3 regions of the Frigoribacterium sp. Leaf415 genome follow, and region 3 is predicted to be linked to each of the others. Evidence: predicted binding sites of a transcription regulator. Region 3 holds the regulator's gene; each other region holds the start of a gene.

Region 1 (4,959 bases), 1.4 Mb from region 3:
CGCCGCCCTCACTCGCCTGGTAGCCGGCCACGAGCTTCGACTTGAAGTCGGCGCTGGCGTCGGCACCGGGGATCGTGCCCTTGGCGCCCTCGAGGGTGCCGGGCTCGAAGTCGGCGCTGTAGTCGGCCGTGTTGCCGTCGGACATGTAGACCTTGCTCATGTCCCAGCCCTGGCTCTTCAGCTCGGGGACGATCGACTTGGTCTCGTCGAAGGCGAGGATGACGATCGCGTCGGGCTCGGCGGCGATGGCCGCGGACACCTCGGACGAGAACGTGGTCTGACCGGGGGGGAACTCCTCGCCCTTGCCGGTGCCGCCGTAGACGACGGTGCCGCCCGAGCTCTCGATCGACTTCTGCGTCGAGTCGCGGAGACCCGTGCCGTAGGTGTCGTTGAAGACGAGGAACGCGACGTTGGCGTTGCCGTCGGCCGTGATCTGCTGGCCGAGTGCCGAACCCTGCACCGAGTCCGGCGGAGCCGTCCGGTAGTAGTACGACGAGTAGCCGCTGAGCGAGCTCGCCGTGTTGGCCGGCGAGATCTCGATGATGCAGTTGCTGGTGAGCTGGTCGACCACGTTGAGCGTGACGCTCGACGATTCGGCACCGAGCACGACGGGCACCTTGGCGTCGATCAGCTCCGTCGCGGCGTTGCTCGACACGGTCATGTCGTTGCTGTCGCCCGAGTCGGTGCTGGTCGAGATCTCGGCGGGCTGGTCGAGCACGCCGCCGGCGGCGTTGATGTCGCTGATCGCCAGGTTCGCCCCCGCGATGGCGGGCGGGCCGAGGTAGGCCAGGGTTCCGGTCAGCGGCAGCATGGTGCCGATCGCGAAGGGATCGGTGCTGGGCGTCCCGACCTCGCACTTGGAGGCGGGATCGGCCTTGGCCGACGACGACGACGAGGCGTCGTCAGAGGGAGATGCCGTCGAACAGGCAGCGAGCAGCACGGAGGCTGCGCCGGCGAGAGCCAGTGCTCGGAGGGCGGTGCTGGATCGGATCATCCGTGGAACCCTTTCGTGGACAGCGGCAGTGCAGCCCGACCGGTGGCGGTCGAACCTGCCGCGATTGGTCCGAAACTAGGGGTCGAATGTTTCTGGCGTGTGTTCTCGACGTCAAAGTGACGTTTCGTTAGCCATTCGTGACTTTGCGAGGGATGGTCGCTTCTAGGCGGTCGGTGCCACCGCGAGCGGACGACGTGACCGCCGCCCCGCGCGCACCATGTCGACGGTGAGCACGATCGAGGCGACCCAGACGATCGCGAAGCCGACCCATCGCGCCGCCGACATGTGCTCGCCGAGCACGACGACCCCGACCACGAACTGCAGCACGGGGGCGACGTACTGCGTCAGACCCACGGTCGTCAGGGGCAGCCGACGCGTCGCCGAGGCGAAGAGCAGCAGCGGCACCGCCGTGATCACGCCCGTGCCGATCGTGGCGAGGGTGTGCCCGACGCTCACGGTGCCGAGCACGACGCCGCCCCCGAGACCCGTCACGTGCAGCACGATCAGGGTGACGGCCGCGAAGGGTGCGATCCACAGCGTCTCGAGCGTGAGCCCGCCGACCGCGTCGACCCGACCACCGACCTGCTTCTTCACCAGGCCGTAGAGCCCGAACGAGAACGCGAGGACGAGTGAGATGAACGGCGGCCTGCCCGCCCCGATCGCGATCACGAGGACGGCGACGGCGCTCAGCCCGACGGCCACCCACTGGGTCGTGCGCAGACGTTCACGCAGCACCACCACGCCGAGCAGCACCGTGACGATCGGGTTGATGAAGTACCCGAGCGCCGCCTCGACCACGTGCCCGCTGAGCGTCGCCGAGATGAAGACCGTCCAGTTGACGACGATGAACGCCCCCGCCAGCCCCATGGTGCCCACCACGCGGGGCTGCCGCAGCAGGGCCAGGAACGACCGCAGCGCCCCCGTCACGACGAGCAGCACCGCGCAGAAGACGAGCGAGAACAGCACTCGCCACGCGACGATCTCGAACGGGCCGGCCGGGGCCAACAGCAGGAAGTACACCGGCAGCACGCCCCAGAGCCCGTAGGCCCCCAGGGCGTAGGCCAGGCCCGCCCCGCCGGCCCCGGCGACGCCGAGCCCCGAGGTCGGGGCGGAGGGGGACGAGGAGGCGCGGGTCGAGGTCACCAGGAGACTCTAGGTGGCTGCGCCCGCCGCCGGAACGGCCACTCCTGCCACCGTGGATCGATCGACGGACGATCACACCCGGGGACGAGCGGATGCCGGCGGCGACGTCGCCGACACGACGAAGGCCCCTGCCGGAGCAGGGGCCTTCGAGACGGCGACCGGGGTCGCGGAGCACGGCCGGAGCCGTGCCGAGGTGCTAGCGGACGATGACCGCCAGGACGTCGCGAGCCGAGAGGACGAGCAGGTCTTCTCCGCCGTACTTCACCTCGGTTCCGCCGTACTTGCTGTAGATGACCTTGTCGCCGGTGGCGACGTCGAGCGGCACGCGGTTGCCGTTGTCGTCGATGCGGCCCGGGCCGACCGCCACCACTTCACCCTCTTGGGGCTTCTCTTTGGCGGTGTCGGGGATCACGAGGCCCGAAGCAGTGGTCTGCTCGGCTTCGACCTGACGAATGACGATGCGATCTTCGAGCGGCTTGATGCTGACCGACACGGGTGACCTCTTCTTTCTCGGTGCTACGAAAACATGGGGGCTGGCACTTGCCGGGGGCGAGTGCCAGAACAACTGTAGGACGAGACTGGCACTCGGTCAATCCGAGTGCCAACGCGTCGGCCCGCGTGCGTCACACTGGACGACATGGATTCCTCCGAGCTGCTCGAAGTCCTCTCGCCCGAGGGGCTGCGGCTGCTCGACTCGCTGCCGACGGGTGGCGCCTCCGGCGACGACGTCGTCGGCACGGTCGCCGCGTTGCGCAAGCAGGGCCACTCCCCCGCCCTCGTGTCGGCGGTGCTCACGCAGGCCCGGCTCCGTGGCCGCGCGGTGGCCAAGTTCGGCGAGTTCGCGAGCCGCATGCTGTTCACCGAGGCCGGCCTCGAACAGGCCACGCGCCTCCCGGTCGCCGCCCGCCACGCCGGGCGCTACGCCGCGGCGGGGATCGGCAGCGTGGCCGATCTCGGCTGCGGCATCGGTGGCGACGCCCTGGCGTTCGCCGCGCTCGACCTCGACGTGCTCGCCGTCGACCGCGACGAGGTCACCGCGGCCGTCGCGTCGTACAACCTCGCGCCCTGGTCGTCGTCGCGCGTCGAGCAGGGCGACGCCGAGACGACCGACCTCGGGGGCGTCGAGGGCGTCTTCCTCGACCCGGCACGACGGACGTCCGGCCACAGCGCCACCAAGCGCCTCGCCGATCCGGCCGACTGGTCCCCCGGCCTCGACGTCGCCTTCGGCTTCGCCGACCGCCTGCCCACCGGCGTCAAGCTCGGCCCCGGGGTCGACCGCGAGCTGCTGCCGGCAGACGCCGAGTGCCAGTGGATCTCGGTCGACCGCGACGTGGTCGAGGTGGGCGTGTGGTTCGGTCCGCTCGCGCGGCAGGGAGTGGGCCGATCGGCTCTGGTGATCAGCGCCTCCGGGGCGTCCGAGCTGACGGCCGCCGCCGACTCGGACGACGTGGACCCGGGCGAACTGGGCGAATACCTCTACGAGCCCGACGGTGCCGTCATCCGGGCGCGCCTGATCGGCGACCTGGCCCGGTCGATCGACGCCCGCATGATCAGTCGCGACATCGCCTGGCTGACGACGGAGGCGCGGGTCGACACCCCCTTCGCGCAGGGTTTCCGCGTGCTCGAGACCTTCCCGCTCGACGAGCGGACGCTGAAGCGCGAGCTGCGGGCGCGGGGCATCGGCCGCCTCGAGATCAAGAAGCGCGGGGTCGACGTCGACCCCGCGACGTTCCGCAAACGACTCTCGTTGCAGGGCGCCGGGTCGGCGACCCTCGTGCTGACCCGGGTCGCGGGGCGGCATACGGCCCTGCTCTGCGAGCGCCTGGCCTGAGTCTCCCGGCCGTCACGCACGAGTGGGCAGAAGATGTCGTTCGCCGGCGCGAGAACGACGTCGTCTGCCCACTCGATGCCCCACCGAGGTGAGGCGGAGGTCAGTACCCGCCGTAGTAGTCGGAACTCGACGAGAAGCCGGCGATGAAGAGGCCGAAGGCCACCCAGCCGATCACGATCAGGACGACGCCGGCGTAGCCCACGATCAGTCCGGTGAGCCAGAACCCGCGGGCGTGACGCTCACGCGACATGCCCAGGTGCCCGAGCACGACGCCCGCGATGGACGCCACGATCGAGAGCCCGAAGGTGAAGGGTGCCAGCACGAGACCGGCGATCGAGCCGATCATCGAGAGCAGGCTGAGCAGCCGAGGGGGCTGAGCGGCACCCGCCGAGGCGTACGGCGGATAGGGCGAGCCGTAGGGCTGCTGACCGTACTGCGCGGCGGGCTGGCCCTGCTGGCCGTACTGCGCGGCGGGCTGGCCGTACTGCGCGCCGGGCTGGCCCTGCTGGCCGTACTGTCCGCCGGGCTGGCCCTGCTGGCCGGACGACTGCTGACCGTACGGCGCACCGGACTGACCGGACGGCTGCTGACCCTGGGGCTGCTGACCGTAGCCCTGCGGCTGGCCGTAGCCCGGCTGCTGACCCTGCGGCTGGCCGTATCCGGGTTGCTGGCCCTGCGGCTGGCCCTGCGGCTGGCCGTATCCCGACTGCTGGCCGTACCCGGGCTGCTGGCCGTAGCCCTGCTGCCCGTAGCCCTGCTGCCCGTACCCTGCCGGCGGCTGCGCACCCGGCTGGCCGTAGGGCGGCCGGGGCGGCTGGGGTGCACCCGGCGGGACCTGCCCCGGGCGGGACTGCGGCGCCGGAGCCCCCTGGGGTGCGCCGTACGGCGCCGACCCCGTCGGCGGCACCCCGGCCCCGGCGTACGGCGACGACGCGGGCGGCTGCGACGCGGCCCCCGGGAAGGCGGTCGGCGGCAGCGGCGGCGAGGCGGT
Region 2 (4,959 bases), 1.2 Mb from region 3:
GAGTACTGCTCGGCGTCGAGCTCTTCACGCCACTGCTCGTCGGTCTTCTCGATCTTGTACGCCACGATGATCTCCTTGCTTGTCGGGACTCCTCATTCAACACGGTCGACCGGTGCACGATTCCCCGGCCCCCACCGGGCTGCCAGACTCCTGGTCGTGAGCACCTCCGACCGCTTCCTGGCCGCGGCCCTCGCCTTCGACCGTGAGGGGTCGCCGTCGCAGGCAGAGCTCGCGCGGGGCATCGCGGGCGATCCGACGGCGCTCGCCGTCGTCGACCGGGCCGAGGAGGCGCGGCGCCAGCCCGTCCTCGTCCTCGCGGTCTGCCGGTGGCTGGGTGCCCCGCACGGGGCCTGGTCGGTGCTGCGGCCCTGGCTGCTCGCCCGCTCCGACGACGTCGTGGCCGAACTCGGTCGGCGACTCACCCAGACCAACGACGTGCGCCGCTGCGCCCCGCTGTCGATCGCGCTGGCCCGCGTGCCGGGCCCCGTCGCCCTCATCGAGGTCGGCGCCTCGGCCGGCCTCTGCCTCGGTGTCGACCGGTACGGCTACCGCTCGGGCGACCGGACCTGGGGGGACGCGTCGAGCACGGTGCAACTCGGGATCGACGTCGTCGAGGGCGCGACCCGGTCTCGGGTCGAGCTTCCGACGGGACGGCTGCCCGAGGTCGTCTGGCGGGCGGGGATCGACCTCGACCCGGTCGACGTCCGCGACCCCGAGCAGGTGGCCTGGCTCGAGACGCTGCTGCCGCCCGAGCGCGGTGATCGACGGGACCTGCTGGGGCGGGCCGTCGCGCTCGCCCGCACCGCGCCTCCTCGGCTCGTCGCGGCGGACGCCGTCGACGGTCTCGCCGCCCTCGTGGACGAGGCCTCGACGGGCGCCACGCCGGTCGTGGTCTCGACGGGCACGCTCGTCTACCTGCCGGGTCGGCGGCGCCAGGCCTTCGTCGACGAGGTCGTCCGGCTGGGTGCGCGGTGGATCTCGTACGAGCGCCGCGACCTGCTGACGGACGTGGTCGCCGAGGTGCCGCCGGGGGTGTCTCCCGACGACGCGTTCGCGGCCCTCGCCCTCGACGGCCGGGCGCTGGGCGTGGGGGACGCCCACGGAACGCGGCTGCACCTCACGGCCTGACCGCGAGTCGGCTCGCGGCACCGGGCGACCGAGGGTGCCTCGGGCGGGTGGGCGCGTCGGCGGACCACGCCCCCGGCCTCCGCGATCGGTCGGGACCGCGCCCATAGGATGACCCGGAACCCAGGGGAGGGCCGCCACGATGGACGAGAACGCGACAGGTGACGACGTGCGCTCCGGCATGCTGTCCGAGAGCGACCGCGCCGTCCTCGATTTCGAGCAGCGTGCCCCCGCCTCGGCCGGTGCCCGGGAGGCCGCGATCCGGCGCGAGCTGGGCCTCGGGGTCGTCCGCTACCAGCAGTTGCTCAACTCGCTCATAGACCGACCCGCTGCACTGGCCTACGCACCCATGCTCGTCGGCCGCCTGCAGCGCCTGCGAGTCGCCCGCCGCGACGCCCGATCGACCCGTTCGTTCGGTCCGACCCGCTGATCCACGAGAGACCACGCATGCCGAAATTCGACCGAGACCGGTTCGACGACGTCCCCGCCGACCTCGACCGCGTCGGGGCCCACCGAGCCGAGAAGCGCCCCGGCAGCGGCTGGATCGGCTTCGCCTGGGCGGCCCTCGCCGTCGGCGTGCTGGTCGGTGCCGGCGTCGTGTACCTCGGGGTCGCCAACAACAGCTTCCAGTTCGTCAACCCGTCGTCGTCGAGCACCGCGGGGGCCGAGGACCCCGAGACCGACACGGCGACCCCGACGGCCACGCCGTCGGTCACCCCGCTCACCGACCCCTCGCAGGTCGACCCCTCGGTCACCACGATCACCGTGCTGAACGGAACGGCCACGGCCGGGCTCGCCGGTTCGGCCTCCCAGCGGCTCGAGACCGACGGTTGGGTCGTCGGCACCCAGGGCAACGCCAGCGAGCGCGTCGCGACGTCGACCGTCTACTACTCGGCGGCCGTCGACGAGGCCGTCGCGCTGGGCCTCGCCCAGCAGCTCGGCATCGCGGACGTCGAGCTGACCGACGCCTTCCCGGGTGCCGCCGTCACGATCGTCCTCGGGGCCGACTACAGCGCCTGACAGGCCCCTGCCCGCCGGCCCGATCCGAGGAGGCGCGGGTCCCGTCGGGCCCTCACCGCGCCTCCCGTGTTACGCCCGCGTTTAATTACCGGTGAAATCCTCGTTTTCGGCGGGTGTTTCTCGTTCGAGGTGTGTTCTTCGGCTTTCCTCGTGGCTAGCATCTGGAACTGGTCGCCCCCCACGGCTCGCCGACCTGGTGTTCTGCACGAGTGACGCTGTCCCGTCCGGGCTCGCAGATGACTGCGTGGACGACCCGGCTCTGCAGCACCGCACGCGCCGTACCACCACAGCAAGGGGAGCAACACCATGGCAAACGGGACCGTGAAATGGTTCAACGCGGAGAAGGGCTTCGGCTTCATCACCGTCGAGGGAGGCGGCCAGGACGTCTTCGTGCACTACTCGGCGATCGACATGAGCGGGTACAAGGTCCTCGAAGAGGGCCAGGCCGTCGTGTTCGAGGTCGGCACGGGCGACAAGGGGCCGCAGGCGGAGTCCGTCCGGCTCGCCTGAGGCCCGTCGGCGCGCCTCGACGCACCCACTCCCTCGCCGCACGCCGTCACGGTCCGCCGTGGCGGCGTGCTCGTGCGTCCGGGCCCCGCCACGTCACTTGCACTCTCATCGGGCGAGTGCCAGAATCGTTGCTGGCACTCGCGACACGTGAGTGCCAATGCTTCTGCTTCATGACGTCCGGGAGGGACGAAAAACACACATGGCTAAGATCATTGCTTTTGACGAAGAGGCCCGTCGTGGCCTCGAGCGTGGCCTGAACATCCTGGCCGACGCGGTGAAGGTCACGCTCGGCCCGCGTGGTCGCAACGTCGTGCTCGAGAAGAAGTGGGGCGCCCCCACCATCACGAACGACGGCGTCTCCATCGCCAAAGAGATCGAGCTCGACGACCCCTTCGAGAAGATCGGTGCCGAGCTCGTCAAAGAGGTCGCGAAGAAGACCGACGACGTCGCCGGTGACGGCACGACCACCGCGACGGTGCTGGCCCAGGCCCTCGTCCGCGAAGGTCTGCGCAACGTCGCGGCCGGTGCCGACCCCATCTCGCTGAAGCGCGGCATCGAGAAGGCCGCCCAGGCCGTCTCCGACCAGTTGCTCGCCGACGCGAAGGACATCGAGACCAAAGAGCAGATCGCTGCCACGGCCTCGATCTCGGCCGCCGACCCCACCATCGGTGCGCTCATCGCCGAAGCGATCGACAAGGTCGGCAAAGAGGGCGTCGTCACCGTCGAGGAGAGCAACACCTTCGGCACCGAGCTCGAGCTCACCGAGGGCATGCGCTTCGACAAGGGCTACCTGTCGCAGTACTTCGTCACCGACCCCGAGCGCCAGGAGGCCGTCTTCGAGGACGCCTACGTGCTCATCGTGAACTCGAAGATCTCGAACATCAAGGACCTGCTGCCGATCGTCGACAAGGTCATCCAGTCGGGCAAGCAGCTGCTCATCATCGCCGAGGACGTCGACGGCGAGGCCCTGGCCACGCTCGTCGTGAACAAGATCCGCGGCATCTTCAAGTCGGTCGCCGTCAAGGCCCCCGGCTTCGGTGACCGTCGCAAGGCGCAGCTGCAGGACATCGCGATCCTCACCGGTGGTCAGGTCATCGCCGAAGAGGTCGGTCTCAAGCTCGAGAACGCGACGCTCGACCTGCTCGGTCGTGCCCGCAAGGTCATCATCACCAAGGACGAGACGACCATCGTCGAGGGTGCCGGTGACGACGAGCAGATCGCCGGCCGCGTCCGTCAGATCCGCAGCGAGATCGAGGCGACCGACAGCGACTACGACCGCGAGAAGCTCCAGGAGCGTCTCGCGAAGCTCGCCGGTGGCGTCGCCGTCATCAAGGCGGGTGCCGCGACCGAGGTCGAGCTGAAAGAGCGCAAGCACCGCATCGAGGACGCCGTGCGCAACGCGAAGGCAGCCGTCGAAGAGGGCATCGTCGCCGGTGGTGGCGTCGCCCTCATCCAGGCCGGCAAGACCGCTCTGGCGAACCTGCAGCTCGAGGGCGACGAGGCGACGGGTGCGAACATCGTCCGCGTCGCGATCGACGCTCCCCTGAAGCAGATCGCCTTCAACGCCGGCATGGAGCCCGGCGTCGTGGCCGACAAGGTCCGCGGGCTCGACATCGGTTGGGGCCTCAACGCCGCGACCGGCGAGTACGTCGACATGCTGGCCGCCGGCATCATCGACCCCGCCAAGGTCACGCGTTCGGCTCTGCAGAACGCCGCGTCGATCGCCGGTCTGTTCCTCACGACCGAGGCCGTCGTCGCCGACAAGCCCGAGAAGAACCCGGCCCCGGCTGGCGACCCCTCGGGTGGCATGGACTTCTAGTCCGCAGCCGCGCGGCTCACACCGTGCACACGCTCAAGGGCGGTTCCCCTCCGGGGGAGCCGCCCTTCGGCGTTGCCGGGGGAGGGGCGTGCCCCAGGGTTCGGCCGGGCTCCGGCGCCGGCTCCGGTACAACGCCAGGAAGTGGACACGACACCAGGATGTGGACACGACGCCACGAGAAAACGTGGTGCGGTGTCCACTTCCTGGCGTCGGGGTTCGGGGTTCGGGGTGCGGGGTGCGGGGTGCGGGGTGCGGGGTGCGGGGCGCGGGGCGCGGGGCGCGGTGCGCGGTGCGCGGTGCGGGGTGCGCGGGGCGCGGCACCGGGCGCGGGGTGCGGCGCCAGGTGCGGAGCCCGCGGCGCAAGGCGCGCGGCGCCAGGTGCGGAGCCCGCGGCGCAAGGCGCGCGGCGCCGGGCGCCCGGCGCGGGCCGGGGCCGGTCGGGCTAGGCGGTCGCGGCGGCCGGCTCGGCCGCGGTGACCGCGTCG
Region 3 (4,959 bases):
GTACCTGCAGCAGCTCGCCGACGCCGGGTTCACGCGCGTCAGCTTCGGCATGCAGTCGGCCGTGCCGAGCGTGCTCGCCACCCTCGAGCGCACGCACGATCCCGAGCGCATCCCGTTCGTGGTGCGCTGGGCGCGCGACGCCGGGCTCGACGTCAGCCTCGACCTCATCTACGGCACGCCCGGCGAGACCCTCGACGACTGGAGGCGTTCGCTCGACGTCGCCCTCGAGCAGCAGCCCGACCACCTCTCGGCCTACTCGCTGATCGTCGAGGACGGCACGAAGCTCGCCCGTCAGATCAAGCGTGGCGAGGTCCCGATGCCCGACGACGACACCGCGGCCGACATGTACGAGATCGCGGACGACCGGCTCGCCGCGGCGGGGTACGACTGGTACGAGGTCAGCAACTGGTCCCGTGGCGTCGAGCACCGCTCCCGACACAACCTGGCCTACTGGCAGGGCCACGACTGGTGGGGCGTCGGCCCGGGCGCGCACAGCCACGTCGGCGGCGTCCGCTGGTGGAACGTCAAACACCCGGCCGCCTACCAGCAGCGCATGGCCGCGGGTGAGTCGCCGGCCGCCGGACGCGAGACCCTCGACGACGAGACACGACGGGTCGAGCGCGTCCTGCTCGGGGTGCGCATCCGCGAGGGGCTGCCGACCTCCGAGCTCGACGACGACGGGCGCCAGGCGGTCGCCGGCCTCATCGCCGACGGCTGGGTCGAGGGGCGCCCGGCCCTGCAGGGCCGCGTGGTGCTCACTCGCGAGGGTCGCCTGATGGCCGACGCCGTCGTGCGGCGCCTGCTGCCCGACTGACCGCGCGCCCTCCTCCTGCGCTTCGCGCACGGCGGACCGAGGAGGCGCGGGCCGGGAACGCAGGAGGCGCGGCTCCCGGGGGAGTCGCGCCTCGCGTCGTGCCCGTGCGGGCCGGTCGACCGTCTACTTGATGAACTCGATGGTCAGCGGGTACTTGTACCACTGGCCCTTGTTGGCGGCGACGGCGGCGATGATCGAGAAGATGACGACGAGGATGCCGGCGACGAGTGCGAGCACGCCTCCGATGACGATGACCGTCAGGATCGCCGAGATCACGTAGACGATGGCCATGGTGATCTGGAAGTTCAGCGCGGTCTTGGTGTGCTCCCGGATGAACGGGCCGCGGTCCTTCAGCACGAGGTAGCCGACAAGGGCCGGGACGAACGCGAAGATGATGCCGCCGAGGTGGATGAGCGTGGCCCAGAGCTTCTCGTCCTCGGGGCGCATCGGCTGGACGGGCTGCGGCTGGTAGCCGGGCTGCTGGCCGTAGCCGGCGCCGGGCTGCTGGCCCTGCCCGTAGGGCTGGCCGGGCTGCCCGTTCTGGCCGGGTCGACCGTTCTGCGGGCCGTTCGGCTGGGCGGGAGGGGTCTCGGTCATGGCTGCACCTGTTCGTGAGTGTCCTGCGGATGTCCCCGCCACCCTAGGGCAGCCGGGCGCGGCGCGAGTAGGCCTCGCGACGGAGGTGTCGTACGATTGGCAGTCCGGCACGTCGAGTGCCAGGCCCGGTCGCCCGGCGTGCGGACGACCCGGGGGGCGTCGAGCGAAGAGAGGTGCGTCATGGTCTCCGAACGCGGTCTCGAAGTGCTGCGCGTCATCGTGCACGACTACGTCGCGTCCCGCGAGCCGGTGGGGTCGAAGTCCATCGTCGAGCGACACCAGTTCGGCGTCTCGGCGGCGACGATCCGCAACGACATGGCGCTGCTCGAAGAAGAAGAGCTCATCGCGGCCCCGCACACCTCGTCGGGTCGCGTGCCGACCGACAAGGGCTACCGGCTCTTCGTCAACCAGCTCGCCGACCTGCGACCGCTCAGCGCCGCCCAGCGTCAGGCCATCGAGACCTTCCTCGGCGACTCCACCGACCTCGACGAGGTGCTGGGGCGGACGGTCCGACTGTTGTCGCAGCTCACCAACCAGGTGGCGCTGGTGCAGTACCCCACTTTCTCCCGGGCCCGCGTGCGTCACGTCGAGCTGGTCAGCCTGGGCGACGGCCGCGTCATGACGGTGCTCATCACCGACAGCGGCCAGGTCGAACAGCGGGTCGTCGACATCCGCACCGCCGTCGACGAGTCCTTCCTGTCCGAGTTGCGGGCCGCCATCAACGCCGCGGTCGGCGGACGACCCCTGGGCGAGGCCTCCACGGCCCTCACCGACCTGCCGACGCGCTTCCGCCCCGACCTCGCCGCGGTCGTCGGCGTCGTCGTCGCGAGCCTCACCGAGCAGATCGCCGCCGGACGCCAGGACCGCCTCGTCATGGCCGGTGCGGCGAACCTGGTGCGCACGGGCGACGACTTCAGCGGCGACCTCTTCCCGGTGCTCGAGGCGATCGAAGAGCAGGTCGCCCTGCTGCGGTTGTTCGGCGAGATGCAACTCGACGCCGTCGACGTGGCCGCGAGCATCGGGCGCGAGAACGCCTCGTTCGGGTTGTCGCAGGCGTCGGTGCTGGCCAGCGGGTACTCGACCCAGGGCAGCGAGATCGCGAGACTCGGCGTCCTCGGGCCCATGCGCATGGACTACTCGACCAACATGGCGGCGGTGCGTGCCGTCGCCCGCTACCTGTCGTCGCTGCTCGCCGAGCGGTAGCCGACGCCGACGGCCCCGGCCGTCCCACGACCCCCATCCCCGTCCCGGTCCGCCGGGCCCGGCCCCGCCGGGAAGACCACCACACCACACCAGAGGCAGACGAGAACCAGTGGCAGATCATTACGACGTCCTCGGAGTCGACCGTCAGGCGACCCCGGAAGAGATCAAGAAGGCGTACCGCAAGCTCGCCCGCGAGCTGCACCCCGACGTCAACCCCAGCCCCGAGGCGTCCGAACGCTTCAAGGACGTCACGCACGCCTACGACGTGCTCAGCGACCCGCAGCAGCGTGAACGCTACGACCTCGGCCCGCAGCCCGGTTTCGGCGGCGGCGGGGGAGGCGGGGCCGCCGGCTTCGGCGACATCTTCGACGCGTTCTTCGGCGGCGGCGGCGGCCAGGGTCAGCGCCAGGGCCCGCGGTCGCGACGCGAGCGTGGGCAGGACGCCCTGCTGCGCCTCGAGGTCGACCTCGAGGACATCGTCTTCGGCACCCAGCGCGACATCGAGGTCGACACGGCCGTCCTCTGCGACACGTGCAGCGGCTCGTGCTGCGCACCCGGCACCTCGCCGCAGACCTGCGACATCTGCGGTGGCTCCGGCCAGATCCAGCGCACCGTGCGCTCCCTGCTCGGCAACGTCATGACGTCGAGCCCGTGCGGCACCTGCCGGGGCTACGGCACCGTCATCCCGAACCCCTGCCCGACCTGCCAGGGGCAGGGCCGCGTGCGGGCCCGTCGCTCGATCCCCATCGACATCCCCGCGGGCGTCGACACGGGCCTCAGGCTCCAACTGCCCGGTCAGGGCGAGGTCGGCCAGGCCGGCGGCCCGAACGGCGACCTCTACCTCGAGGTCAAGGTGCGGCACCACGACACGTACAGCCGCAACGGCGACGACCTGCTGGCGACGCTCGAGGTACAGATGGCCGACGCCATCCTCGGCACGTCGACGACGCTCACCGGGCTCGACGGCGAGATCGAGGTCGAGATCAGGCCCGGCACCCAGAGCGCCGACATCATCACCGTGAAGGACCGCGGAATCACGCGTCTGCGCGGAACGGGTCGCGGCGACCTCAAGATCGGCGTCCAGGTGGTCACCCCGACCAAGCTCAGCCACAAGGAGCGTGAGCTGATCGAGAAGTTCGCGTCCGGTCGTCGCTCCCCGGCTCCCGAGCTGTCGCACTTCCAGCAGGGCCTCTTCGGCAAGTTGCGCGACCGCTTCCTGAACTTCTGATCGTGGCGCACTTCTACCTGGTCGACGACCTGGTCGCCGCCGAGGTCGGCTCGACCGTCGAGCTGACCGGTTCCGAGGCTCGGCACGCGGTCACGGTCAGCCGTGTCCGGGTGGGCGAGGCGCTCACCCTCGGCAACGGTCGGGGCTTGGTGGTCCAGGGCGAGGTGACCGAGGCGGCGCCCGAGCAGCTGGTGCTGCTCGCGACGCGGGTGGCGCGGCACGAGCCGCCGACGACGCGGCTGGTCCTCGCCCAGGCCCTCGCCAAGGGCGACCGCGACGAGCTCGCGGTGCAGGCCGCGACCGAGCTCGGCGTCGACGAGATCGTGCCGTGGGCCGCGGCCCGCAGCATCTCCCGGTGGGAGGGCCCCAAGGTCGCCAAGGGGCTCACCCGCTGGTCGACGATCGTGCGCGAGGCGACCAAGCAGTCCATCCGTCCCTGGGCGCCCGAGGTGTCCGGGCTCGCGACGACGCGGCAGCTGGCCGAGCGCGCCTCCCGCGATCTCGTGCTCGTGCTCGAGCCGTCGGCCGAGCAGGCTCTCACGGCGGTCGACCTGACGGCAGGAGGCGCGGTGCCCGACCGTGTCGTCGTGGTCGTCGGTCCCGAGGGCGGGGTGTCGCCCGCCGAGCTGCAGCAGCTCGCCGAGGCGGGTGCCCGCGCCGTGCGCCTCGGGGACGCCGTCCTGCGCACCTCCACGGCCGGTCCCGCCGCGCTCTCCGTCCTGAGCGCGCGTCTCGGCCGCTGGTGACCTCGACGCCCCCGTGGGCCGTGTCGGCGGTCGTCGCTACGATGGGCAGCATGTCCGAGACCTCCGACGAGCCCACCGTCTTCAGCCGCATCGTCGCGCGCGAGATCCCCGCCGACATCGTGTTCGAGAGCGACACCGTCATCGCGTTCCGCGACATCGCGCCCCAGGCACCCGTCCACCTGCTCGTGGTGCCCAAGACCCAGGCGTACCGCGACGTCGTCGAACTCGCCGCGGGCGACCCGGCGCTGCTCGCCGAGCTGGTGGCGACCGCCTCCCGGCTCGCGGCCGACCCGGCGGCGTTCGGGGAACACTCCGGGTCCGAGTTCCGTTTGATCTTCAACACCGGCGCATCCGCCGGGCAGACCGTGTTC

Evidence for each region. Region 3 encodes HrcA, which represses chaperone genes, less so after heat shock. Its sites were predicted from a motif close to TTNGCACTCGNNNNNNNCGAGTGCNAA; they were not measured.
Region 1: groES (co-chaperone GroES) is a predicted target of HrcA. The motif match lies at 2,716-2,742, and genes of this name have one in related genera.
Region 2: groL (chaperonin GroEL) is a predicted target of HrcA. The motif match lies at 2,787-2,813, and genes of this name have one in related genera.

Annotation. Positions count from the first base shown of each region.
Region 1 covers NZ_LMQR01000001.1:2,340,007-2,344,965, forward strand. Annotated here, with positions in the region: gene ASG28_RS10770 (ABC transporter substrate-binding protein) at 1-994, opposite strand, end outside; gene rarD (EamA family transporter RarD) at 1,157-2,137, opposite strand; gene groES (co-chaperone GroES) at 2,334-2,630, opposite strand; gene ASG28_RS10785 (class I SAM-dependent methyltransferase) at 2,775-3,968, shown strand; gene ASG28_RS10790 (DUF4190 domain-containing protein) at 4,069-4,959, opposite strand, start outside.
Region 2 covers NZ_LMQR01000001.1:2,144,476-2,149,434, reverse strand. Annotated here, with positions in the region: gene msrB (peptide-methionine (R)-S-oxide reductase MsrB) at 1-65, opposite strand, end outside; gene ASG28_RS09890 (DUF2332 domain-containing protein) at 157-1,128, shown strand; gene ASG28_RS09885 (DUF3263 domain-containing protein) at 1,268-1,555, shown strand; gene ASG28_RS09880 (LytR C-terminal domain-containing protein) at 1,573-2,145, shown strand; gene ASG28_RS09875 (cold-shock protein) at 2,452-2,655, shown strand; gene groL (chaperonin GroEL) at 2,855-4,474, shown strand; gene ASG28_RS09865 (sensor histidine kinase) at 4,917-4,959, opposite strand, start outside.
Region 3 covers NZ_LMQR01000001.1:921,720-926,678, forward strand. Annotated here, with positions in the region: gene hemW (radical SAM family heme chaperone HemW) at 1-814, shown strand, start outside; gene ASG28_RS04250 (DUF4870 domain-containing protein) at 938-1,411, opposite strand; gene hrcA (heat-inducible transcriptional repressor HrcA) at 1,592-2,614, shown strand; gene dnaJ (molecular chaperone DnaJ) at 2,724-3,842, shown strand; gene ASG28_RS04265 (16S rRNA (uracil(1498)-N(3))-methyltransferase) at 3,845-4,588, shown strand; gene ASG28_RS04270 (histidine triad nucleotide-binding protein) at 4,639-4,959, shown strand, end outside.